One region of the Streptomyces sp. ATCC 21386 genome, then DNA from elsewhere that is predicted to be linked to it. Evidence: riboswitches for the same ligand, from Rfam matches in the RefSeq annotation. Region 1 holds a riboswitch; the other holds the start of a gene.
The links. Region 1 has a riboswitch for glycine ahead of gcvT (glycine cleavage system aminomethyltransferase GcvT). Riboswitches for the same ligand answer to the same signal wherever they lie in the genome.

Region 1 (3,533 bases):
TCACAGCCGCCGTAGTAGCGGCGGCCCGGGTAGCCCTCGGCGTACTTGTTGGTCAGGACCGAACCCTGTGCCTCCATGACCGCCACCGGAGCGAAGTTCTCCGAGGCGATCATCTCCAGGGTGGACTGCTGACGGTGCAGCTCGGCGTCGAGGGCGGCGGCGACGTCCGGGTCCAACTCGTGCAGGGGCGTGTTCAGAAGCGACATGCGTACGACCTCGTCTTCTCAGCCGGCGGTGTGGGCGACGTACTCGTCGGCGGAGAGCAGGTCGTCCGGCTCCTCCGCGACGCGCACCTTGAACAGCCACCCGCCCTCGAAGGGGGCGGTGTTCACCAGCGACGGGTCGCTCACGACGTCCTCGTTGATCTCGGTGATCTCACCGGAGACCGGCGAGTACAGGTCGCTGACCGACTTCGTGGACTCCAGTTCGCCACAGGTCTCGCCCGCGGTCACCGTGGAGCCCACCTCGGGGAGCTGGGCGTAGACGACATCGCCGAGCGCGTTCGCCGCGAACTCCGTGATGCCGACCGTCGAGACGCCGTCCTCGGCGACCGACAGCCACTCGTGCTCCTTGCTGTAGCGCAGCTGCTGGGGGTTGCTCATGGCCTGAATTCTCCTGTACGCGAGGGAGTGGTGATGAATGGGGGACTGCTGAAACCGCTGTTGAGCAGCGCGAATGTGCCCAGTGTCACGCTCGGGCCGGGCGGCCGCGCGCCCAGTGTCTACTTCTGGCGCTTGTAGAAGGGCAGCGCCACGACCTCGTACGGCTCGTGGCTGCCCCGGATGTCCACGCCCACACCGGCCGTACCCGGCGCGGAGTGCGCGGCGTCGACGTACGCCATGGCGATCGGCTTGCCCAGCGTGGGGGAGGGGGCGCCGGAGGTGACCTCGCCGATCACCTGGCCGTCGGCGACGACCGGGTACCCGGCGCGCGGCACCCGGCGGCCCTCGGCGACCAGCCCGACGAGGACGCGGGGCGGGGCGGAGGCGGCGCGCTCGGCGGCCTCGGCGAGGGCCGCGCGCCCGACGAAGTCGCCCTCCTTCTCGAACTTCACGACCCGCCCGAGCCCGGCGTCGAAGGGCGTCAGCGCGGTCGACAGCTCGTGCCCGTACAGCGGCATGCCCGCCTCCAGACGCAGCGTGTCCCGGCAGGAGAGCCCGCACGGCACCAGGCCGACGCCCTCGCCCGCCTTCGTCAGCGCCTGCCACAGCTCGACCGCGTGCTCCGGCTTCACGAACAGCTCGAAGCCGTCCTCGCCGGTGTAGCCGGTGCGGGCGATCAGCGCGGGCACCCCGGCGACCGTGCCGGGCAGCCCCGCGTAGTACTTCAGACCGTCGAGGTCGGCGTCGGTGAGGGAGGCCAGGATCCCGGGCGACTCGGGGCCCTGCACGGCCAGCAGCGCGTAGGCGTCCCGGTCGTCGCGCACCTCGGCGTCGAAGCCGGCGGAACGCTCCACGAGCGCGTCCAGCACCACCTGGGCGTTGGAGGCGTTCGCGACGACCAGGTACTCGGTCTCGCCCAGCCGGTAGACGATCAGGTCGTCGAGGATGCCGCCGTCCTCGCGGCAGATCATGGTGTAGCGGGCGCGGCCGACGCCGACGCTGCCGATGTTGCCCACGAGGGCGTGGTTCAACAGGGCCGCGGCCTGCGGTCCGGTCACCGTGATCTCGCCCATGTGGGAGAGGTCGAAGAGGCCGGCCCTCGTGCGGACGGCGATGTGCTCGTCCCGCTCGGAGCCGTAGCGCAGGGGCATGTCCCAGCCCGCGAAGTCGGTCATCGTTGCGCCGAGCGAGCGGTGCAGGGCGTCGAGCGCGGTACGGCGCGGTTCAGTGGTGGAGCTGCTGCTCATCGGATTCTGCTCCCAGTGCAAGACAGGCGACAGGCGAGGGGAAGTCCTCCCCATCTGTCATCGGAACCTGAGAGGTTCACCACGACCGTACGTACCGGTGGTCGTGACTTGCACCGTGGGTGGAGCCGACCCCCGAAGGAGAGGTACGGCCCGCTTTTCAGATGTGCCTCGCCCGCGCGGTATCTGGGCCTGAGAGATTCAAGGGAGGTACTTGCTCCTTCGGCGCCCCAGCGATCGACTGCTGGGAGCTCTCCCGCGCGGATTCAAGCGGCCGGTATGCAGTTGGCGCGGACATCATTGCACGCATCGACGCGTGGCGGCAGGGGGAGCTTCGAGAGGTGGGGGACGACGGAGGGGAGACGGACACAGCGGTCCGTAGCACTCTTGTGGCCATACGAGGACTGAACCAGGAGGGATCGGGCATTACCTTTTCTTTACGGTCTGTGGGGATGGGACCTCCATACCCCTGGGGAGGACGATCACGGTGAACAGGACCACGGCGTACGCGACGACCTCGGGGGTCGCGATGCCCAAGCAGCCCGTCGCACCGGCCGGTGCGGCCTGCGGCCCGTTCCCGAGGGCGGTCGTCCGCGACCTCCGGGGGCGGTCCGGGCGCAGTCCCCACGAGCTGTCCTTCGGGCCGGACGACCTGGTGGTCGTCACCGGGCTCCCCGGCAGCGGCAAGTCGACCCTGATGCGGCGGGCCGTGCCCGGCACCCGCATCGATTCCCAGGACACGCGCGACCGCTTCGACGCCCGCTTCGCCCGCCGGCTGCCGTACGCCGTCTACCGCCCCCTCGTGCGCCTCGCGCACTACGCCGGGCTGCGACGCGCCCTCCGCTCGGGGGAGGGCGTGGTCGTGCACGACTGCGGCGCACAGGCGTGGGTGCGCAACTGGCTCGCGCGCGAGGCCCGCCGCCGGGGCGGCACGCTGCACCTGCTGTTGCTCGACGTCACTCCCGGCGAGGCGCGGGACGGACAGCGGGAGCGGGGCCGGGGCGTCTCCCGGTACGCGTTCGCCCGGCACCGGGGGGCGATGACCCGGCTGCTGCGGGCGGTGGAGAAGGGGAGACTGCCCAAGGGGTGCGGGGCGGCCGTCCTCATCGACCGGGCCGCCGCCGATGTCCTGAAGCGGATCTACTTCCCGCGCTCCTGAAGGGCGCGCCCCCGCCCCGGGAGCAATTAAGGTGCAGGGACAACAGCATCACGGAGCAAAGCGGTAGGCAGCAGATGGACTTCCCGGCGGACTTTCCTGCACAGGCGTATCCCCATGGGCACGGCGGATGGCCCGGCAACGAGCTGGAGGAGGTGCTGTCCGCCTCGCTCGGTGTGCCCCAGGCCGGGGCGCGGATCGTGGAGGTGCTGGCCCGCAGCTTCGTGTGGGTGCCGCTGCCGGAGGGCGGCGGCCCGCAGAGCGGTCAGCTCGACCTGCCGACCATGGAGTTCGACGGGCAGGCGTACGTGCCGGTCTTCAGCTCCGAGGAGCAGTTCCGGCAGGTCGTCGGCAACCACATGTCGTACACGATCGCCCCGGCCGTCGAGTTCGCGCGGGGCCTGCCCCCGCAGATCGGGCTCGCCCTCAACCCCGACGGTGTCGTGGGCATCCCGCTGCCGCCGCCCGCCGTTGCCGAGCTGTGCCGGGCCGGCCGGACCCCGCTGGACGGATCGGCGAGCGGTGCGCGGG
Region 2 (3,533 bases), 2.1 Mb from region 1:
TGGGGCGGGTCACCGTGCGGTTCGAGACGCCGGACGACGTGGAGCCCGGGCGTGTGCGGACGTTCCGGACCGATGATCCGGAGCTGGAACCGGCTGAACCGTTGCCGTTGGTGCCGGGTGGGGTGCGGGGCTGATCGCGGCCGGGCCGCGTCGTCGGGGCTGAGGGCGGTGGCGGCGGGATCAGGGGAGGCCGGGACCGGGCGGGTGGCAGGCTCGGGGGAGGGTCAGGCGGGATGGCCGGCATCAGGTACTGACGGACGACGAGGAACACGTCGAGCTGAATCGGGGGAGCCGGGAACAGGGGATGAGCCGGAACATGGGACCGAGGAGGAAGGCGCCCGGGTGGTGGAGCGTGGCGGCCGTGTGGCGCATCGAGGTCGGCGCCTCGGCGCGCGGGGACAGTGAGGTGGTCCGGCCATGGAGGGACTCCGGGTGCAGGTCAGTTGTCGTCCCTGCCTGCCGTGTTGCCGAAGTCGTGGTCCAGGGGTGGGGGTGGGGCCGTGTCCAGACCGTAGTGGTGGTAGAGCTGGAGTTCCTGTTCCGGGGAGAGGTGGCGGCCCACGCCGAAGTCGGGGGCGTCCTTGATGAGGGAGCGTTCGAAGGGGACACGGAGGGTGCCCTCGACCAGTTCGCTCGGCTCCAGGGGGACGAAGGCGTCGCGGCCGAAGAAACCCATGCGTATCGCGGCCCACTCGGGTATGCCGGTGGCGTCGTCGAGGTAGACCTCGTCCACGGTGCCGATCTTGCTGCCCCTGCGGTCGAACGCCTTGCGGCCGATCAGGTTGCGCGGATCGATGTCGGTCTGCACGGGCCCTCCAAGTGGTCGCAGAACGGTCGCACATCGTGTCTCATGACTACCAAAAGGCACATCGGGGGCGGCGGCCACTCGAAGGTGAGTGCGTTGACCGCGCTGATACGCTGGCAGCGGCTGTTGACCCCGTGCGGGAGAGTCCTCCGGACACCATCCGGAGGCGCCGAAGGAGCAAATCCTCCCCGGAATCTCTCAGGCTCACGTACCGCACGGACGAGGTCACTCTGGAAAGCAGAGCGGGTGTCACGGCTCCCGCTCTCACCGACGGTGAAAACCGGCCCGAACCAGGACCGGTGAAGCTCTCAGGTTGAGATGACAGAGGGGGAGGCCGTCCGGGCACCCGTGCCGTGGTGCCCTCGAAGGTCGTGTCAGACCAGGAGGCCTCCGTAATGACCGCCCATCGCATTCCGCTCTCCGAGCTCGAACAGGGAATCCCCTTCGAGCGGCGTCACATCGGCCCGGACGCCGGGGCCCGGGCCAAGATGCTCGCGCACGTCGGGTACGGCTCGCTCGACGAGCTGACGGCCGCCGCGGTGCCCGATGTGATCAAGAACGCCGAGGCGCTCGAACTGCCGGGCGCCCGCACCGAGGCCGAGGTACTGGCGGAGCTGCGTTCGCTGGCGGACCGCAACCAGGTGCTCGGGTCGATGATCGGGCTCGGGTACTACGGGACCTTCACGCCGCCCGTCATCCTGCGCAACGTCATGGAGAACCCGGCCTGGTACACCGCCTACACGCCGTATCAGCCCGAGATCTCCCAGGGGCGCCTGGAGGCGCTGCTCAATTTCCAGACGGTCGTCGCCGAGCTGACCGGACTGCCCACCTCCGGGGCCTCCCTGCTCGACGAGGGCACCGCAGCCGCCGAGGCGATGGCGCTGTCCCGGCGCATGGGGAAGAACAAGAAGGGGCTCTTCCTCGTCGACGCGGACGCTCTGCCGCAGACCGTCGCCGTGATCCGGACCCGTGCCGAACCGACCGGGGTCGAGGTCGTCGTGGCGGACCTGAGCGAGGGGATCCCGGCCGACATCGCCGAGCGGGAGATCAACGGGGTGCTGCTGCAGTACCCCGGTGCCTCCGGTGCCGTACGCGATCTGAAGCCGGTCATCGAGCAGGCGCACGAGCTCGGCGCGCTCGTCACCGTCGCCGCCGACCTGCTCGCCCTCACGCTGCTCGTGTCGCCCGGTCAGCTGGGTGCCGACATCGCGGTGGGGACGACGCAGCGCTTCGGTGTGCCGATGGGCTTCGGCGGTCCGCACGCGGGCTACATGGCCGTTCAGGAGAAGTTCGCGCGCAGCCTGCCCGGGCGGCTCGTGGGCGTCTCCGTGGACGCGGACGGACACAAGGCGTACCGGCTCGCCCTGCAGACGCGGGAGCAGCACATACGCCGGGAGAAGGCGACCAGCAACATCTGTACGGCTCAGGTGCTGCTCGCCGTGATGGCCGGGATGTACGCCGTCTACCACGGGCCGGAGGGGCTGCGGACCATCGCCCGGCGTACGCACCGGTACGCCACCGTGCTCGCCGCGGGGCTCGCCGCGGGTGGGATCGAGGTCGTGCACGGCGCGTACTTCGACACGCTCACCGTGCGGGTGCCGGGGAGGTCCGGTGAGGTCGTGGCGGCCGCGCGGGAACATGGCGTGAACCTGCACCCGGTGGACGCCGACCTGGTGTCGATCTCCTGCGACGAGACCACCACCCGGGCGCAGCTGGGCGCCGTGTGGACCGCGTTCGGGGTGGAGGGGGATGTCGAGGCCCTGGACGTCGAGGCCGAGGACACGCTGCCCGAGGCGCTGCTGCGGTCGGACGACTACCTCACGCACCCGGTGTTCCACGAGTACCGCTCCGAGACCGCGATGCTGCGCTATCTGCGCCGGCTCGCCGACCGGGACTACGCGCTGGACCGGGGCATGATCCCGCTGGGCTCCTGCACGATGAAGCTCAACGCGACCACCGAGATGGAGCCGGTGACCTGGCCGGAGTTCGGGCAGCTGCACCCGTTCGCGCCCGCCGGGCAGGCGCAGGGGTACCTCACGCTCATCCGTGAGCTGGAGGAGCGCCTGGCGGAGGCCACCGGGTACGACAAGGTCTCGCTGCAGCCGAACGCGGGTTCGCAGGGCGAGCTGGCCGGGCTGCTGGCCGTGCGCGGGTACCACCGGGCCAACGGCGACGCGCAGCGGACCGTGTGTCTCATCCCTTCCTCGGCGCACGGCACCAACGCGGCGAGCGCCGTCATGGCCGGGATGAAGGTCGTCGTCGTGAAGACCGCCGAGGACGGCGAGATCGACGTCGAGGACCTGCGGGCGAAGATCGAGCAGTACCGCGACGAGCTGTCGGTGCTGATGATCACGTACCCGTCCACGCACGGGGTGTTCGAGGAGCACGTGGCCGACATCTGCGCGCAGGTGCACGACGCCGGTGGGCAGGTCTACGTCGACGGGGCCAACCTCAACGCACTGGTGGGGCTCGCCAAGCCGGGCCACTTCGGCGGCGACGTCTCGCACCTGAACCTGCACAAGACGTTCTGCATCCCGCACGGCGGCGGCGGTCCGGGCGTCGGACCGGTGGCGGTGCGCGAGCACCTGGCGCCGTTCCTGCCCAACCACCCGTTGCAGCCCGCGGCCGGTCCGGAGACGGGCGTGGGCCCGATCTCGGCGGCGCCGTGGGGCTCGGCGGGCATCCTGCCCATCTCGTGGGCGTACGTCCGGCTCATGGGTGGCGAAGG

Region 2: linked by a shared signal. The riboswitch ahead of gcvP (aminomethyl-transferring glycine dehydrogenase) and the one ahead of gcvT (glycine cleavage system aminomethyltransferase GcvT) in region 1 are both predicted to bind glycine.

What each region holds. Positions count from the first base shown of each region.
Region 1 is NZ_JAAVVL010000001.1:1,811,072-1,814,604, forward strand. It holds gene glyA (serine hydroxymethyltransferase) at 1-206, opposite strand, end outside; gene gcvH (glycine cleavage system protein GcvH) at 225-602, opposite strand; gene gcvT (glycine cleavage system aminomethyltransferase GcvT) at 722-1,849, opposite strand; glycine riboswitch at 2,017-2,115, opposite strand; gene GWK25_RS07975 (AAA family ATPase) at 2,328-3,005, shown strand; gene GWK25_RS07980 (enhanced serine sensitivity protein SseB) at 3,080-3,533, shown strand, end outside.
Region 2 is NZ_JAAVVL010000001.1:3,931,959-3,935,491, forward strand. It holds gene GWK25_RS17175 (DNA polymerase IV) at 1-134, shown strand, start outside; gene GWK25_RS17180 (PRC-barrel domain-containing protein) at 440-808, opposite strand; glycine riboswitch at 933-1,029, shown strand; gene gcvP (aminomethyl-transferring glycine dehydrogenase) at 1,201-3,533, shown strand, end outside.